DNA from 3 places in the Shewanella livingstonensis genome. Region 1 is predicted to be linked to each of the others. Evidence: predicted binding sites of a transcription regulator. Region 1 holds the regulator's gene; each other region holds the start of a gene.

Region 1 (6,729 bases):
CACTCGATTTATCTTGATTTTGGTATGAGGCTAAAATGCCGTGTTTACCTAAAGGGATCTCGTGAAACAGTTTTTTACCGGTGCCCACTTTTGTACCATTAACATACCAATCTGCTGGGACGTTACTGATTAAAGTCACCATCGCTGATACTAGGCCTAGTTTTTCATTGAGCATAGAGTCGATTTTATTGTTATAAGAAGGCTTAAAGTTCATCGCTACTTTATAATGTAAATCGCCTCTCATGTTCATGTTGGCGTCAACGACTTCATACGACAATAAAACACTTTTATCATTTAAAAATGGAGATTCATTGCGCGTGTTAGATAAAATACTGCTTTTAGATTCTTTCAAACAATCTGCGATAGTCTGATATTTAGAGCACTCGGTAGAGCCATTAATATTGACAGGCAGAGTACTGCTTGATTTTGATAAGTCTGTAATTAAGCGATTAGTGATATCTGTTTTGAGTTTAAATAATTGCTGACTTTTAGCAGCACGTTTATTATTTATAGCTTCATATTCAGATAATATTTCAACCTTTTCAGTTTCCAGACGTTTACTGTCTTCTTCTGCTTTAAGTGTTAGCTCATCAACTAAATTGACTGATTCTTCAATTTGTTTATAGGTTTCCGGAAGAGCTGTTTTTGCTCGAATCACCTGCGGTAATTCTGCAATTAACTCATCATAGCGGTTTTGTTCCGAAACAATTGTTTTTTTCAGTCCTTCGACGTCATAAGCTTTTTTATTAAGCTGTGAGAATTTGTCGTTAACAGTGATTAGCAGGGTATCGATATCGTATTGATTTTCAATTTTGTTAAGAGTCTGCTTTTCTGACGTGGTAATGACTTCGAGTGCCGCAAATGAGTTGCTTGCGTATAAGCACAATAAAGCAAGGCTAATTGAACCGTATCTCACTGATTTCTCCATTAAATTTCTCTACAGGCTGGAACCATCGACACTCTGTAATGCGCTGAGTGTAATCAGCAAAGAGTAAAATAATCCATTAATAATTTATAATACTGAAGTTATTTTGGCTTTACAAACAGATTGTGGTGCATTGCTCACAATAAATTGACAAAATTTTGACACATGTTGATATTTCGATAGTTCAAACTCGGTGATAATTTTAAAAAAACGAGCCAATATAATAAAGCAGAGCACTTTGGCTCTGCTTTATTAAACATCTTTATGACAAACGGATTACTTATTTATACGCTTGTATTTTAATCGATGAGGTTCAACAACATCAGTGCCTAATGTATCCTTTAACCAGGTTGAATACTCTGTATAGTTACCTTCATAAAAGCTTATTTTGCCTTCATCTCGATAATCCAGAATATGGGTTGCAATACGGTCGAGGAACCAACGGTCATGGGAAATAACCATTGCACAACCTGGGAACTCTAACAAGGCTTCCTCAAGAGCGCGTAATGTTTCGATATCCAAATCGTTGGTCGGTTCGTCGAGTAACAATACGTTACCACCAGCTTGTAATAATTTGGCTAAGTGAACTCGGTTGCGTTCACCACCCGATAAGGTGCCAATAATCTTTTGCTGATCGCCACCACGGAAGTTAAAGCGGCCAACATAAGCACGACTTGAGATTTCAGTATTGTTGATGCGCATAATATCTTGGCCGCCAGAAATTTCTTGCCAGACAGTATTCTTATCATTCATTGAATCGCGGAACTGATCTACAGAGGCAATTTGAACTGACTCACCGACAGAAATAGTGCCACTGTCTGGTTGTTCATCGCCTGAGATCATTTTGAATAAGGTTGATTTACCGGCACCGTTAGCACCAATAATGCCGACGATCGCGCCTTTTGGCACCGTGAATGTTAAATCATCAATCAATACGCGGTCACCATATGACTTGGTTAAATTAGTCACTTCGATAACTTTGTCACCAAGACGCGGCCCTGGTGGAATAAACAGTTCGTTAGTTTCGTTACGCTTTTGGTAGTCATTGGTGTTTAGCTCTTCAAAACGAGCCATACGAGCTTTACCCTTTGACTGACGACCTTTAGCACCTTGACGTACCCATTCTAATTCTTTAGCAATGGTCTTTTGACGAGCACTTTCTGTTGAAGACTCTTGCTGTAAGCGAGCATCTTTTTGTTCAAGCCATGAAGAGTAATTGCCTTCCCACGGAATACCTTCACCGCGGTCGAGTTCTAAAATCCACCCAGCAGCGTTATCTAAGAAGTATCGGTCATGGGTGATGGCCACAACAGTACCGGTATATTCTTGTAAAAAGTGTTCTAGCCAGGCGACTGACTCAGCATCCAAGTGGTTGGTTGGCTCATCGAGTAATAGCATTTCTGGCTTTTCAAGTAACAAGCGACAAATAGCGACACGACGGCGTTCACCACCAGATAGTACGGCAATTTTTTCATCCCAATCGGGTAGGCGTAATGCGTTTGCAGCTCGCTCAAGAATATGCTCCATATTGTGTGCATCTTGAGATTGGATGATGGCCTCTAATTGACCTTGCTCTTTGGCTAGGGCATCAAAATCTGCATCGGGCTCAGCATAAGCAGCATAAACCTCATCTAAACGAGTCAATGCGTTTTTAGCTTCACTTAAGGCTTCTTCAACCGCCTCACGTACCGTTTGTTGTTCATTTAACTTAGGTTCTTGCGGTAAGTAGCCAATTTTTAGCCCAGGCATTGGGCGTGCTTCACCTTCGATTTCGGTGTCGATACCGGCCATAATGCGCAGTAAGGTCGATTTACCAGAACCGTTTAAACCGAGCACACCAATTTTTGCCCCAGGAAAGAAGCTTAACGAAATGTCTTTTAAAATTTGCTTTTTAGGCGGGACAATTTTACCCACTCGAAGCATGCTGTATACAAATTGAGCCATAATGATACTGTCTAATTGTCAACAAAGATGCTGATAATTCTACTGGATTATGGGCTTAACTCAACAGGCAATTGTGTGATTTAATCCCGAGTGGTTTTTTAGCCAAATAAGCGGTTAAATCTACTAGTTTGATACGATAAACATGAATCGTTTTGTATTCAGAACACAGTGAATTTCATGTTGTTTGTACTGTAAATAATTATCGTTGCAGAGTAGAATACGCCGCAACCCTACTATATAGATAATGATGTTGGAGCTAACATGTTGAAGAAAGCGATGAATATTGCGGATTACGATCCAGAACTATTTAAAGCCATTGAAGATGAAACTTGTCGTCAAGAAGAACACATTGAATTGATTGCATCTGAAAACTATACCAGTCCACGTGTGATGGAAGCGCAAGGTTCTCAGTTAACCAACAAGTATGCTGAAGGTTATCCAGGTAAGCGTTACTATGGTGGGTGCGAATACGTTGATGTCGTTGAAACATTAGCGATAGAACGCGCAAAAGAATTATTCGGTGCCACTTACGCTAATGTGCAGCCTCACTCAGGCTCGCAAGCAAACAGCGCAGTGTTTATGGCGTTGTTACAGCCAGGTGATACTGTTTTAGGGATGAACCTTGCTCATGGTGGTCATTTGACCCACGGTTCACCTGTTAATTTTTCTGGCAAGTTATACAACATTATTCCTTACGGTATCGATGAAGCTGGCAAAATTGACTATGACGAAATGGAGCGTTTAGCCATTGAGCATAAGCCTAAGATGATGATTGGTGGTTTCTCGGCGTTTTCAGGTATTGTTGACTGGGCTAAAATGCGTGAGATTGCTGACAAAATTGGTGCTTACCTGTTTGTTGATATGGCCCACGTTGCAGGCTTAATTGCTGCTGGTGTTTACCCAACGCCAGTACCTCATGCTCACGTCGTTACCTCAACGACCCATAAAACATTAGCGGGCCCACGTGGCGGAATTATTATTTCTGCTGCCGATGATGAAGACTTATATAAGAAGTTAAACTCAGCGGTATTCCCGGGTGGTCAGGGTGGTCCTTTAATGCATGTCATCGCAGGTAAAGCGGTAGCATTTAAAGAGGCATTAGAGCCAGAATTTAAAGTATATCAACAACAAGTTGTTAAAAATGCTAAAGCCATGGTTGAAGTGTTTTTAGCCCGCGGTTATAAAATCGTTTCTGGCGGTACTGAAAACCATTTAATGTTGGTTGATTTAATTGGCCGTGATTTAACGGGTAAAGAAGCCGATGCCGCATTAGGCAGCGCAAACATTACTGTTAACAAAAACTCTGTGCCAAACGATCCTCGCTCACCGTTTGTGACCTCTGGTGTTCGTATTGGTACCCCTGCGATTACTCGTCGTGGCTTTAAAGAAGCTGAAGCGAAAGAGTTAACCGGTTGGATTTGCGATATTCTTGATGATGCCTCTAATACTGCAGTGGCTGAGCGAGTAAAAGCCCAAGTGTTGGCATTATGTGCTCGATTCCCTGTCTACGGTTAATCGTCATTGGATGTCTGTTGATACAGGTTTAGGTTAACCTTGTTCAACAAATAGGATAAACTTTAATGGCCGCTAATTGTTAGCGGCCATTTTGTTTTTTTCTGCAGGAGGTTCAATGCATTGCCCTTTTTGTAGCGCGACCGATACCAAAGTTATAGATTCTCGATTAGTGGCTGATGGTCACCAAGTACGTCGTCGCCGGGAATGTACCGAATGCCATGAGCGTTTCACCACGTTTGAAGGTGCAGAGTTAGTGATGCCCAGAGTCATCAAGCGTGATGGCACCAGGCAACCCTTTGATGAAGAAAAGCTGCGCGGCGGTATGTTGCGTGCAGTTGAAAAACGTCCGGTATCCATTGATGAAATTGAACAAGCATTGACTAAAATCAAATCAACGCTACGCGCAACAGGTGAACGCGAAGTGGATTCTGAAATGATTGGTAATCTTATGATGGAACAGTTGATGACCCTTGATAAGGTGGCTTATATCCGTTTTGCCTCTGTTTATAGGGCATTTGAAGATGTATCACAATTTGGTGAAGCTATTGCTAAGCTGCAAAAGTAATGGTGTGTAATGATATCCTGTTTTAAAGGTTATTATGGCATTTGAACAATAAGAGACTATCTATTATGTCTAACTGGTCTACCTTTGACACCCAAATGATGAGCCGTGCTATAGGGCTTGCTGAAAAAGGTCGTTATACCACTAGGCCGAACCCTTGTGTCGGTTGTGTCATTGTTTATCAGAATAAGATTATTGGTGAGGGTTATCATCAACGTGCGGGCCAAGGGCATGCCGAAGTTAATGCGCTGAAAATGGTGCATGATAATGGCTTGTCTGCTGAAGGTGCTACCGCGTATGTCACTCTTGAACCTTGTAGCCATTATGGCCGCACACCACCTTGTGCTTTAGGCTTAATTAACGCCAAAGTTGCCAGAGTTGTGGTCGCAGTGACTGATGCCAATCCTGAAGTGTCTGGCCGCGGGATTACCCTATTACGTGAGGCTGGTGTTGAGGTTGATGTTGGATTGCTCAGCGAGCAGGCCTATGACCTTAACCTGGGTTTTATGAAACGGATGAAAACTGGGCTTCCTTGGATAACCGTGAAAATAGCCGCCAGCTTAGACGGTAAAACAGCCCTATCTAATGGGGTGTCTAAGTGGATTACCGGCAGTGCAGCAAGAGCTGATGTGCAAAAATACCGTGCCAGTCACTGCGTATTAATCACCGGTATTGAAACCATTCTTGTCGATGACCCTAGCCTTAATGTGCGCTATGAGGCGCTAGGTGAGTTAACCACTCGTCATACAAAAGATGAAATCTTTCAGCCCTTAAGAGTGGTACTGGATAGCCGCGCAAGATTAACCCCTGCACAACAGTTATTTTCGATTAACAGCCCTATATTACTGGTTTCTGGCTGTGAATATCCTGCCAACAGCAAAACTGCATTTCCGCAACACGTGTCTTTTTTACAATTAGAATGTGACTCGTCAGGTAGAATCCCTTTGTTAGCTTTGCTAACGTATTTAGGTCAACAGGCTAATTCTGTATTAATTGAAGCGGGCGCGACCCTAGCGGGTGCGTTTGTCGCTCAAGGCCTTGCTGATGATATTATACTTTATCAAGCACCTAAACTATTAGGCAGCCATGGACGTAATATGTTGCAGTTACCTGATTACAGTGCAATGGAGCAAACGCCGTCACTGCAATTAATTGATGAACGCAACGTTGGACAAGATAAGCGTTATATCCTCAGATATAATCAACCCTATTAATGTGCGTGTTGTTCAGTCCAAAACCTGAACAACAGCAAAGTTTAACTGCAAAAAGTGAGTATTATGTTTACTGGGATAATCGAAGCCCTTGGCACATTACGAAAAATTGATCGAAAAGGTAACGATATTCGCTTAACGGTTGCTAGCGGTAAGCTGGATCTAACCGATGTAAAGTTAGGTGATAGCATCGCAACTAACGGTGTGTGCTTAACGGTAGTTGAGAGGCTCGGTGATGGTTACGTTGCTGATATATCTGCTGAAACTGTCGTATTAACCGGTTTTAGTGATTATCAAGTTGGCCAAAAAGTGAACCTTGAAAAAGCCGTTACTGCGACCACAAGATTGGGCGGTCACATGGTTAGCGGCCATGTTGATGGCATTGCAAAAGTTGAGCAATGTGCTTACAGAGGTAAATCACTTGAATTTTGGCTATCGACACCTTCTCAATTAAGTCGCTACATTGCTCACAAAGGCTCTATCACTATTGATGGTGTAAGCTTAACTGTGAATGAAGTTGATGGAAATCGTTTTAGATTAACGATTGTGCCTCACACTGCGGGTGAAACCAC
Region 2 (6,729 bases), 860 kb from region 1:
CGCATCGCGATAGTCACCACGAGCATTACGATGTGGTAACCTGCATGGAAATGCTTGAGCATGTACCCGATCCACAATCGGTTATTCAAGCGTGTTGTGACATGGTCAAACCTAATGGCTTTGTATTTATCTCGACCATTAATCGCAATATGATGTCATATCTGCAAACGATTATTGGTGCGGAGTATTTGTTAAAAATGCTCCCTATTGGTACCCACGACCACAGTAAATTTATTCGCCCATCGGAACTGATGGCTTTGGTCGATAACACCGACTTATTGTGTAAAGATGCGCTGGGAATTACCTACAACCCTTTGTCGGGAGTGTTTAAGTACACCAAAAGCGTTGATGTAAACTATATGATAGCCACTCAAAAAATTGATTGATCATCCAGGTGATTCTTTTCAACATTTCAACGTGAATGCAGCACAGTAGCGTTATGTTATTCAATAACGCTAAAAGGGTTGTGTGAATCGATTGTCATTATTCCCAGTTAGGAGCGAGCCCTTGCATAAGCACGATATAAAAGGAGTACTGTTTGATTTAGACGGTACCTTAGCCGATACCGCTCCTGATTTAGTCCAGGCATTAAATCTCAGTTTGGATGAAGCCGGTTTTAACGTCCAACCGCTGGAAATGATGCGCCACGCGGCATCACATGGCAGCTTATATTTAGTTAAAACAGCTATTCCTGACGCTGATGAATACGTTCAAGTTGAAATTCAGCAGGCGCTCTTGCGTCATTATGCCCGCATAAATGGCGACCATAGCCGTTTATTCGATGACCTACCCGAGCTCTTATCTTTATTAGATTCACAAGCTATCCCTTATGGCGTAGTGACCAATAAACCTGCTCGCTTTTCCCGGCCATTAGTGGAAAAACTGGGCTTAACCTATAAATTAAAAGCTATGATCAGTGGCGATAGCACCCGCCACTCTAAACCTCATACCGCTCCAATGCTGTTAGCAGCACAACAAATTGCCATTGCTCCTCAAAGTATCTTATATCTAGGCGATGCCGAACGCGATTTAGTTGCCGCGCGCAATGCGAGTATGATTGGGGGGGTTGCCTTATGGGGGTATTTATCTACTACAGACCAACCGGACACATGGCCAGCTAGCAAGCAATTTGAACATGGTGCGTCACTAAAGCAATTCTTCACTGAATAATGACCGTATTTGGGCATAACGTTAGCGGGTTATTTTTGATAAATGAACAAAGCATGAGTGAAGTTTAACGGGTCTTATTAGGCTGAAATGAACAGTTAACCAGCACCAATTTCCACCCGATCAAAACCAACAAAAGATCAACCAATAAACGGTCTATTTTTTTTGATCGCTGTTTATTTTAGCGATCAAATTTTTCTCATTTGATGGATTAAAAAATATCATTTATCAAAAACTCTTTATGAATTTGGGCTCTAGGGTTAGTTGTTACTAACCCTGCCGTTTATCCTCAAGTTATCCACAAGAAGTTAATGAAATTGTGGCTTGCAAAAAAGCTCAAACCTCACTATCTTGTATCTTAGATTTTAAATAACACCATATCTTGTGTGTGGCTAACAATCAAAACACTACTCTACGATATACCAAAGGATGTAGTTGCTAACTGAATGTACTGGTACTTAACTGCCATGTTGTGAGTACACCAGCTTGATTGTTTTAACATGGAATTGTTTTGTCACTGGTTCGGATCGAATCAAGCAGCACGGCATCCAACAACAGATCACATGATTAGATATAAAACCAAGGCCTCTCTTCAATGAATAGCAATATGACAGTCACTAAACGCAGTGGCGAACGTGAATCGATCGATTTAGATAAAATTCATCGCGTGATCACTTGGGCAGCCAAGGGATTAAAAAACGTCTCAGTATCTGAAGTAGAACTTCGATCTCATCTGCAGTTTTTTGACGGCATTCCAACAGAAGCCATTCATGAAACGATCATTAAAGCTGCGGCTGACTTGATCTCTCCAGAGGCGCCTGATTACCAATTTGTGGCTGCCCGCTTAGCAGTATTTCATTTACGTAAAAAAGCCTTTGGCCAGTTTGAGCCGCCAACATTATACGACCATGTCACCAAGTTAGTCGAAATTGGTAAATATGATAAGCATATTTTGGCCGATTACACGCGCGAAGAAATTGAAACATTAGACACCTATATCGATCACTGGCGCGATATGAACTTCTCTTATGCTGCGGTTAAGCAATTAGAAGGCAAATACCTAGTGCAAAACCGTGTGACTCATGAAGTATATGAAAGCGCGCAGTTTTTATACATATTAGTGGCGGCGTGTTTGTTTGCACGTTATCCAAAAGAAATCCGTTTGAAGTACATTAAAGACTTCTATGACGCGACATCTTTGTTTAAGATTTCACTTCCTACGCCAATCATGGCTGGTGTACGTACCCCTACTCGTCAGTTCAGCTCATGTGTGTTGATTGAGTGTGATGACAGCCTAGATTCAATCAATGCGACTGCATCGTCTATCGTTAAATACGTTAGCCAACGTGCTGGTATTGGTATTAACGCAGGTCGTATTCGCGCCCTTGGCAGCCCTATACGCGGCGGTGAAGCATTCCACACCGGTTGTTTACCATTTTATAAGTATTTCCAAACTGCGGTGAAGTCTTGTTCTCAAGGCGGCGTACGTGGCGGCGCAGCAACCCTTTTCTATCCTTTATGGCATCTAGAAGTTGAATCGCTACTGGTGCTGAAAAATAACCGTGGTGTTGAAGATAACCGTGTACGTCATCTTGACTATGGTGTGCAGCTAAACAAATTGATGTACCAACGTTTGATTAAAGGCGAATATATCAGTCTATTTAGCCCATCAGATGTGCCAGGTCTTTATGATGCCTTCTTTGAAGACCAGGTTGAATTTGAACGCTTATACCTACAGTACGAGCAAGACAGCAATGTGCGTAAAAAGCAGATTAAAGCGGTTGAACTGTTTTCACTGATGATGCAAGAGCGTGCTTCTACTGGGCGTATCTATATTCAGAACGTGGATCACTGTAATACTCACAGTCCGTTTGACTCTAAAGTAGCACCCATTAAGCAATCTAACTTATGTTTAGAAATTGCTTTGCCGACTAAGCCACTGACAAACATTGATGACCCAGACGGTGAAATCGCATTATGTACTCTGTCAGCACTTAACTTAGGTGCAATTACCGATTTATCTGAACTTGAGCCACTAGCTGATTTAGCCGTACGTGCCCTAGATAACTTACTTGATTATCAAGATTACCCAATTAAAGCGGCACAAACGAGTTCAATGAATCGCCGTACCTTAGGTATTGGTGTCATTAACTTTGCTAACTACTTAGCTAAAAACGGTAAAAAATACTCAGACGGTTCAGCAAATAACCTAACTCACAAAACCTTTGAGGCGATTCAGTTTTATTTACTCAAAGCATCAATGAACCTAGCTAAAGAGCAAGGGGCTTGTCCGTTATTCCACGAGACTACGTATTCGAAAGGTATTTTACCTATCGATACTTACAAGCGTGATTTAGACAAGATTTGTGACGAACCATTGCACATGGACTGGGAAAGCTTACGTAGCGACATTAAGCAGTATGGTTTACGTAACTCAACCTTGTCTGCACTAATGCCGTCAGAAACCTCATCGCAAATTTCAAATGCGACTAACGGTATTGAACCTCCACGTGGGTTAATCAGTGTTAAGGCCAGTAAAGATGGTCAGCTAAAGCAAGTAGTACCTGACTTCGAGCTACTTAAAGACAAGTACGAATTACTTTGGAACATGCCAAACAATGATGGTTACATCCAACTTGTTGGTTTAATGCAGAAATTTATTGACCAAGCTATTTCGGCCAACACCAACTATGACCCAAGCCGTTTTGAAGGCGGTCGTGTACCAATGCAAACCTTGCTAAAAGACTTGCTAAGCGTATACAAACTGGGCATTAAAACATTGTACTATCATAATACTCGCGACGGTGCTTCTGATCAGTTTGACGACATTATTGCTGTCGAAGAAGAAGACGATGACTGTGGCGGTGGTGCGTGTAAAATTTAATCATTACTTTATCTATATTTAGCGGGGGCCTTCCCCGCTTTTTGAAAAATGCGTTATCAGGACACCTAAATAATGGCTTACTCAACATTTTGTCAAACACCTAACGATTCAACCAAAGAACCTATGTTTTTCGGTCAAACCGTTAATGTGGCACGCTACGATCAACAGAAATATGAAGTCTTTGAAAAACTAATTGAAAAGCAATTATCGTTTTTCTGGCGTCCAGAAGAAGTTGATGTCAGCCGTGACAAAATTGATTTCGGTAATTTACCTGACCACGAACAGCATATTTTCTTATCCAATCTGAAATACCAAACCTTACTTGACTCAATTCAAGGTCGCTCACCGAATGTGGCATTTTTGCCTTTGGTATCGCTACCTGAATTAGAAACGTGGATTGAAACATGGTCGTTTTCTGAAACCATTCACTCACGTTCGTACACTCACATTATTCGTAATATTGTTAATAATCCATCGGTTGTATTTGACGATATTGTGCAAAATGACGAAATATTAAAGCGTGCCGGTGATATTGCCGCTTATTACGATGACTTGATTAACCTCACCCAGATTAATAACTTGCTAGGTGAAGGAACGCACGTCATTAACGCTAAAGAAATCACTGTTAATTCACGTATACTTAAAAAGTCATTGTATTTGTGCATGATGTCGGTCAACGCTTTAGAAGCGATTCGTTTCTATGTCAGTTTTGCCTGTTCTTTTGCTTTTGCTGAGCGTCGTGTCATGGAAGGTAACGCCAAAATTATTCGCTTAATTGCCCGCGATGAAGCGTTACACCTTAATAGCACACAACACATTTTAGCTTTAATGCAAGGTGGTAAAGACGACCCTGAAATGGGTGAAATAGCTGCTGAGTGTAAGCAAGAAGCGTATGACTTATTTGTTAAAGCAGCTGAACAAGAAAAAGCATGGGCTAAATACTTATTCAAAGATGGTTCAATGATTGGTCTTAATGAACAAATATTATGTCAATACGTTGAATTTATTACTAACCAACGAATGAAATCAGTGCATTTACCACAGCCATATGAAGAGCTATCAAACCCTCTTCCATGGATGAAGAATTGGTTGGAAAGTGACGCTGTACAAGTTGCCCCACAAGAAGTAGAAGTGTCTTCATACCTTGTTGGACAAATTGATTCTTCCGTTAATAGCGATGAGTTTTTAGATTTTGACCTATAACAAATTTTTCAAAAAAGCGCCTATCGTAAGCTTGAAAGGACAGCCGATTATTTTATTTGACGGCCAACATTCAAGCTTATTAGCCGCACTTGAGTCGAAAAAAGTACACGTATTTTCAGAGTGTCGTAACGGCTTTTGTGGTGCGTGTAAAACTACGGTGATATCAGGAGAAGTTAGCTATATCACTGAGCCGTTGGCAGAATTGAAATCCAACGAGTGCCTACCTTGTTGTTGTGTGCCAAATGGCGATTTAAACCTCAAACTCTCTACCGAGGGAGTTCAAGTGGTCGCTAAGCGACAATACGCTACGGCAAGTGATACCCATAAGCAGACAACAGCATTAACTCAACAGTTACAGAGTAACCCCAAACTGGTTCATGAAAGTTAATCGATTAACTTATCGGTACGGTATTATTGATTGCAGTTTGTTGATTGCTGTTGATTTATAGAAGTTCATTTATAGCCGTTAAGCGATTACAAGTCGGGCACTCAAGTTTGAGCCTGTTGATCAACAGGCCAGATTAAGTCCATCAGTTTATATATTCAATGCAAAACTTAATAATACTCGTTTGCCAGACTCAATCTTCGTCACGCTATGCTCATACTTATCAGGACGAAACAAGTATACCCGCCCCCATAAATTCACTATGTATTTTGCACAACTAAACACCCCACCCACTTTAGGTTGCACCAATACAAAATTCAATTTGTAGTAGCGCCCTTGTTGTACCGGATCGATATGTATCATCACTCGATGATTAGTATGGTAAGTCACTAAATTTATCGACAAAATGCGACTGCTAAAAATGGCTTTATTTACCACGTTGGCCATGACGGCTCCAATGGGAATATTAGCTGGACATTATATCAATGTAATGTAACAAAGGTGGTCATATTCACCAGCCAAAAGAGTCTAAGATAGACAAACTCAGGTAATCCCAATAGGAGATCGATAATGTTATCTAGCCTATGCTATTGGAAGGGTTGTTACCATTACATGGGATGGCGGGCATAAAAGGATTTGTTACAACGTGGTTTACATGGTTAATGAGCACATTCGAGCCTGCTAATCATGTTCAATTACCTATTACAACCAAGGCCCGTTGACTTAAGTTGTTTACCCGCCAAAGAAACTTACCCGTCACAGAAACCCAGGTTAATCGTTAATTCTTTGCTATTGGGTCGCAAGATGAAGCATAACTATCCAGTTCAATAATACCTTGTAAAATCATCCCATGATAATGCGCTTTTACCAGCTGATAATTCATACTTGGTGCAAAAAAGTATGTCACTTCTTCCGCCCCTGTCTGTTCAACCGGTATAAGTTGTATTTTGCCCCAAGGTTTTATGGCTACCATTAATGTGTCTTTCACATAGAACTGATAGGGTTCAATCGCATCAGAGGCTTGTCTTATTAAGGCAAACTGTTGTCTACCATTGATTACATTCTCACGAATTTGAATCGCCAAGGTGTC
Region 3 (6,729 bases), 480 kb from region 1:
CGGGTGCCCTCACCGTTGATCACATCAATACTATGATAAGCACTGTAATACATTATAAATGCTTCACTCTGCGTTTTACTTCTTCTTGCTTACCAAAGTTAAACGGCCTAGCGTCAGGACTGCCTAAATAACCACATACACGGCGGGTAACCGATACCCTACTTGGCTCATGATTGCCACATTTGGGGCAGACAAACCCCTTACTGGTACAATTAAACTCACCAATATAGCCACAATCGTAACACTCATCTATTGGGGTATTAGTGCCGTAATATGGCACTCTGCTGTAACTGTAGTCCCAAACATTTTCCAGTGCTTCAATGTTATTTTGCATATTAGGAAATTCGCCGTAACAAATAAATCCACCATTGGCGATAGCCGGATAAGGTTGTTCAAAATCAATCTTATCGTATGGATTAACTTTCTTTTCAACATCTAAATGGAAGCTATTAGTGTAATAACCTTTATCGGTCACCCCTGGCACGACCCCAAACTGAGCAGTATCTAGCTGACAAAAACGACTGCATAAATTTTCACTCGGGGTACTGTACAAACTAAAACCATAACCGGTTTGTTGCTTCCAAGATTCAGTGGCTTGCTTTAGATGAGTAATAATGGCAACGGCTTTATCACGTAGTTGAGCATTATCAAACACATGTTCAGCATTGTCATATAAAGCATTAACCGTTTCATGCAGACCAATAAAACCTAACGAAATTGATGCTCGGCCATTTTTAAAAATGTCGCTAACATCATCATCGGCCTTTAAACGTACGCCGCAAGCGCCTTCCATATAAAGGATTGGTGCCACTCGGGCTTTTACACCCGCTAAGCGCGCAATACGCGTATCTAATGCTTTGCGAGCAATCAACAAACGCTCATCGAGTAATTGATAAAAACGTTGTTCATCTTTACCTGCTTCTAATGCAATGCGCGGTAAGTTAAGGCTAACCACACCTAAATTATTACGTCCTTCGTGTACCATTTGACCGTCTTGTTCATAAACGCCCAAAAAGGAGCGACAACCCATCGGGGTTTTAAATGAACCAGTGACTTTAACCACTTGATCATAATTTAAAATATCCGGATACATGCGCATGGTTGAACAGGTTAACGCCATCTTTTTAATGTCGTAATTGGCATCTGCGGGTTTATGATTAACACCATCTTTGATCGCAAACACCAATTTAGGAAACACTGCCGTTTTACGGTTTTTACCTAAACCAGCCATGCGCACCGTTAACATAGACTGCTGAATTAACCGCGACTCCCACGACACCCCCAAACCAAAACCAAAGGTAACAAACGGGGTTTGGCCATTAGCGGTATGCAAGGTGTTGACTTCATATTCCAGTGACTGAAATGCGTCATGACACTCTTTTTCGGTTTGCGTCATCGCATAACCTTCTACATCGGCCACTTGCCATTTTTTAGCCACGCTAAGGTGCTTTTGATAACTAATCTGCACGAACTCAGCTAACACTTCATCAATACGGTTAATGGTGGTTCCGCCATAAATATGGCTCGCAACCTGGGCAATAATTTGCGCTGTTACTGCCGTTGCCGTCGAGATTGATTTAGGCGGCTCAATTTCAGCATTACCCATTTTAAAGCCATGAGTTAACATGCCTCCCAAATCGATTAGCATGCAGTTAAACATGGGGAAAAATGGCGCATAATCTAAATCGTGATAATGGATTTCACCTTTTTCATGAGCGGTCACCACATCTTTAGGTAATAAGTGAGTTTTAGCGTAATGCTTGGCAACAATACCCGCTAACAAGTCTCGTTGAGTGGGAATTACTTTGGCATCTTTATTGGCATTTTCATTTAAAATGGCACTGTCTGATTGCTCAACCAGGCCGCGAATAGCACAATTTAATTTACTTTGAGTCTCACGATGAGTGTCACGATCGTGTCGATATTCAATGTAATGACGTGCCACCGACTTAAAAGGCCCAGACATTAATAAATTTTCGACTGCATCTTGTAGTTCGTGAATATCTACTTCGGTTTTTGCCGCCATTTGTTGTTCAACTATTTGCGCTAATTGCTGCGCATATTGATGATCAGCTTGACCGGCAGACTCCATTGCAGCTACCACAGCCTCTTTGATCCTACATCCATCAAACGCTGTTCGGCAACCATCTCTCTTCACGACTACGAGCATACAACCATCCTTTTAAAGCACTACATATAGCGATTTAATTTACTAACAACACAATATGATGTGTATTAAATACATTAACGCTGAGCATTACTTTGATCCAGATCATAATTATCGGCAGTACTTAATATTGAAAAAAAGCTTGCTATCAGCAATAGATATTGTAGGCGTAGTGGGTAATTCTGAGCGAGAATAACAATGGCTAAAAATAGAAAAAATTGACGGGTATAAGATACCTTCTGGCATACTTTGGGGGATGGTAAAATATTTTTAATCAACAAACTTATCAGTAAACACCTAGGCGGTGGTATTTTACAACCCAAAATAATGATTTATTGCTGTTCGTAAATGGTGAATGGCTAATTACGATAATGAGCACAGACGAGGCGGCACGCTTGTTTGCATAACCTACCTAGACTTCATGACATGTATTGGTTAGGCAACAAGCATCCATTTAATAAAATACATTACGCTACATTACACGCGGCCATTTGATAATAAGCGTTAACGCCGCAGTAGCGAACGGGGGTATTTATAAAAAACACACCATCAATGATCGCTACCGCTTAAGCGTTACTTTAAGGTTGCTTCAATTAAGTGTTGGATATCTTTTACTGCCTGCTCACCTGCTTTAATCGCTTCTTTGGCACGATGAAACTCCATGGTGCCAATTTCGCCTACATTAGGCACAATACAAATATCAGGTGGCTCGCCCATTAAACGCGAGCGTTTATGCCGTTGTTCTAAAATATCCATCGATTGCGACATCACCGCCAACATACCTGGATGAGATTTTGAACTGCCCATAGCAAGCTTGTCGGTTAAACCACTCATGTATTCTTTGCCTTTGCCCCATAAATCCATAAAGCCAGACTCAAGTTCACGCTTTTCATCAATAGGTTCTGACTTACTGGCTTTACGACTTTTAACTTGTTCAGGGATCAAGTGCATATGGCCGCGGCGATGACCGTTTAAATCCACCGCAATAACTACGTCAACCCCCATAGAACGCGCCAATGAAACCGGCACAGGGTTAACCACTGCGCCATCTACAACCCAACGATTACCTTGCTGCACAGGTGGTAAAAAACCGGGCATTGAACATGAAGCCCGAACCGCATGGCGTAAGTCGCCTTCTTTAAACCAAATCTCTTGCCCTGAATATAAATCGGTCGCGACTGCAGCAAAGGGACGATTCAGCTGTTCAATGTTAAGGTCACCAATACGATTAGCCAATACATCAAATACTTTTTCGCCACTAATAAGTCCACCTTTACGCCAACCTAAATCCATTAACCCCAGAACATCCCAACTTGAAAAGCCACTCACCCAAGATTCAAGTTCATCCAAATGATTATTGGCATACGCTGCGCCCACTAATGCACCCACTGAACACCCAGCAATTTTATCTGGATAAATATCTAGTTTGGCTAACCCATTCAATACCCCAATATGTGCCCAACCTTTAGCGGCTCCGCTGCCTAGCGCTAATCCCACGGTGAGCTTTGTCATCTTTGTTCCTTCCATACTTGATATATAAACTTTTACGACAACATCCGGCTAAATTATCCCATCGTGATGCCAAACGCAGGCAATAATATAATGCTAAAAAATAGCATAACTAAAGCGACTCTTGTTGGCTATAGCAAGGTGAAACAGCTATAATCGTCGGCTATCATTTTTTAGGGGATTTACCTTTGCAATTTACCGATTTTTCGTTGGACAAGCGCCTGCTTGACAGTTTAAAGCACCTTGGCATTTCTACGCCTACCGATGTTCAAGCGCAAGCACTTCCCATTGCCTTATCAGGTAAAGATTTAATGGCATCGTCTAAAACCGGCTCAGGTAAAACCTTAGCGTTTTTATTGCCAGCAATGCAACGGGTAATATCTACCAGAGCATTGTCGAAAAAAGATCCTCGGGTACTTATTTTGCTACCGACACGAGAACTGGCCCAACAAGTTTATGGCCAATTACGTTTGTTAGTCGCCAATACCCAATATAAGGCCATTAGTGTCCTTGGCGGTGAGAACTTTAACGATCAAGCTAAAGCCTTATCTAGAGACCCGCACTTTATTGTTGCCACACCGGGACGTATTGCAGATCACTTACAGCAACGTCACTTATATTTAAATGGCTTAGAATTACTGGTTCTTGACGAAGCTGACCGTATGCTCGATTTAGGTTTTGCACCACAGCTAAAAGCCATTAATGATGCAGCCGACCATAAGCGACGCCAAACGTTAATGTTTTCAGCTACGTTAGATCATGAAAGCATCGGTGACATTGCAACAACATTGCTCAAAACACCAAGCCATGTGTCTATCGGTGAGTCTTACACTGAACATAAAGATATTGAGCAACGAATTATTTTGGTTGACCATTTAGACCATAAACAAGCCTTGCTACAGCATATTTTAAGTCAAGAACAACACAAGCAAGTGATTGTATTTACCGCTACGCGTTCAGATACGGACCGTTTGGCGACATTGCTAGCCGCAGAAGGTTTTGCCACCTCAGCACTCAGTGGTGATTTAAAGCAATCGGCTCGTAACCAGATTATGGATCAATTTGCTCGCGGCCAATCAAAAATATTAGTGACAACAGATGTGGCATCACGCGGCCTTGATTTAATCAACGTATCATTAGTCATTAACTTTGATATGCCAAAGTTTGCTGAAGAATACGTCCACCGTATTGGTCGTACTGGCCGTGCGGGCGCTAAAGGCGATGCGGTGTCATTTGTGGGTCCTAAAGATTGGGACAGCTTTAAAAAAGTACAATTGTTTTTACGTAAAAACTTCGACCTCACTGTGATTGAAGGCTTAAAGGCCAAATTTAACGGCCTAAAAGATAAGCCTCAAACAGGCAAAGCCGGTACCAGTGCAAAAGCAGCCGTGGTCAGCAATAGAGTTAGCGCGGTTAAAAAACCTAAAGCCGCACCTAAAAGTGATAAACGCTTTATTACTGGTGTCGATGTAGGTGATGCGCCTGTCCGTCGTAAAGTGAAACCGATTGTCATCATTGAAGAAGACGGCACAACAGAAGACTAAATTACACTGAATCGCTGATAAACGGCGATAACAACATAATCAATGTAGGGCAGTAAACTGCCCTACTACAAATGAACAATAACGAGTATGGCCAGCGGCACTCTCGTATGAATAAACCAGTAAGGATTAACATGAAAATTTGTGGTATGGAATTAAAAGGCGGCGAAGCCATTATCTGTTTACTGACCTATGAAGGCGAAACTTATAACGTGCCAGCATGTCGTAAAGTTTCATTCAGTATTTCACAATCGGCTAGCACGGAATCTATTCGTGAGTTTGATTTTGCGTTTAAAAAACTCATGAGCGATTACAAAGTTGATGAAATTGCTATTATTGAACGTGAACAAAAAGGTAAGTTTGCTGGCAGTGCCACCAGCTTTAAACTTGAAGCAACACTTCAGCTAATGGACCTTCCTGTTTCGCTTATTTCTCCTTTGACCATTAAAGAGCAATTAAAGCGCAACCCGCCACAAGTTGATTTTGAATCATTAGACCTAAAACGCGTCCAGCTTAATGCCTTTGACGTTGCTTATGTTCAGCATAACCGACTCATTTTCGGTAAAGTGTAACCCACTGCTGTCGTTCTATTGTGGCGTTACCAATTCTGTAAAAAGATAATGGTAACGCCAAAACTAATCAGTTGATCTATGCCAGACACTAAATCTAAAACGCTCAAAGCCCCACCTAAAATGCCGGTCAAGTCGGCGAGCCAATCATTAAAACCCAAAGCAGATCTTAGCCTGTTAATCACTAGCGCAGACATCAAAAAGCAACAAAGTGAACAGAGTGCCTTACGCTATCTAAATGGCTATCTACCTGACGTGGTTGATAAAATCCGCCAATTAGTTGATGCTAACGAATTAGCTGCACATTTTCTAACCCGCTATCCAAAAGTACACGAAGTACGTACAGATAAAGCCTTGTATGCTATGGCAATCGAATTAAAAAATACCTATATGCGGCAGTCAGATCCATTAGCCAAAGTTATTTTTGATGAAAAAATCAGCTTAAGCCATCATGCACTGGGATTACATTCTTATGTTAATCGCCGCCAGGGTAATAAAGTTAAAGCCAAAAATGAAATTCGTATTGCCTCACACTTAAAGCACATTCCATTTGAATTATTACAAATGGTGGTGGTACATGAACTGGCTCACCTACGCGAGAAAGAACACAACAAAGCTTTCTATCAGTTATGCACTTATATGCTCGCTGATTACCACCAATTAGAATTTGATATGCGAGTATGGTTAGTTGCAGAAGAAGTCGGCCAATCACCTTATACTAAGTAAATGATCCAGTTTCGAACTCTTAGGTGAGTTTACCCGATTATCACCTGCCTAACAGAGTTTGAGTTTATGGCCTCTGGCAAATAATAGGCGTTAAATAATAATACCTCGCGCCACGAGTTCGTTCAAAATATGGTTACTAGGTGAGTTTGAATATACTTAGCGTAGAGAAAATTAAACTCAGTTCTATTGAAAAGCAAAAACACTCCACGATGAACAG

What was found. Region 1 encodes NrdR, which represses ribonucleotide reductase genes. Its sites were predicted from a motif close to AAACACNANATNTNGTGTTT; they were not measured.
Region 2: nrdA (class 1a ribonucleoside-diphosphate reductase subunit alpha) is a predicted target of NrdR. The motif match lies at 1,538-1,557, and genes of this name have one in related genera.
Region 3: nrdD (anaerobic ribonucleoside-triphosphate reductase) is a predicted target of NrdR. The motif match lies at 2,217-2,236, and genes of this name have one in related genera.

What each region holds. Positions count from the first base shown of each region.
Region 1 is NZ_CP034015.1:1,578,923-1,585,651, forward strand. Features, by position in the region: gene EGC82_RS06830 (hypothetical protein) at 1-916, opposite strand, end outside; gene ettA (energy-dependent translational throttle protein EttA) at 1,202-2,869, opposite strand; gene glyA (serine hydroxymethyltransferase) at 3,131-4,384, shown strand; gene nrdR (transcriptional regulator NrdR) at 4,500-4,949, shown strand; gene ribD (bifunctional diaminohydroxyphosphoribosylaminopyrimidine deaminase/5-amino-6-(5-phosphoribosylamino)uracil reductase RibD) at 5,015-6,160, shown strand; gene EGC82_RS06855 (riboflavin synthase) at 6,224-6,729, shown strand, end outside.
Region 2 is NZ_CP034015.1:2,434,111-2,440,839, reverse strand. Features, by position in the region: gene ubiG (bifunctional 2-polyprenyl-6-hydroxyphenol methylase/3-demethylubiquinol 3-O-methyltransferase UbiG) at 1-386, shown strand, start outside; gene EGC82_RS10520 (HAD family hydrolase) at 508-1,170, shown strand; gene nrdA (class 1a ribonucleoside-diphosphate reductase subunit alpha) at 1,763-4,051, shown strand; gene nrdB (class Ia ribonucleoside-diphosphate reductase subunit beta) at 4,124-5,254, shown strand; gene yfaE (class I ribonucleotide reductase maintenance protein YfaE) at 5,244-5,642, shown strand; gene EGC82_RS10500 (2OG-Fe(II) oxygenase) at 5,790-6,086, opposite strand; gene EGC82_RS10495 (hypothetical protein) at 6,418-6,729, opposite strand, start outside.
Region 3 is NZ_CP034015.1:2,062,346-2,069,074, reverse strand. Features, by position in the region: gene nrdG (anaerobic ribonucleoside-triphosphate reductase-activating protein) at 1-53, opposite strand, end outside; gene nrdD (anaerobic ribonucleoside-triphosphate reductase) at 53-2,170, opposite strand; gene rssA (patatin-like phospholipase RssA) at 2,741-3,679, opposite strand; gene EGC82_RS08875 (DEAD/DEAH box helicase) at 3,865-5,220, shown strand; gene EGC82_RS08870 (DUF3010 family protein) at 5,352-5,789, shown strand; gene EGC82_RS08865 (YgjP-like metallopeptidase domain-containing protein) at 5,910-6,512, shown strand.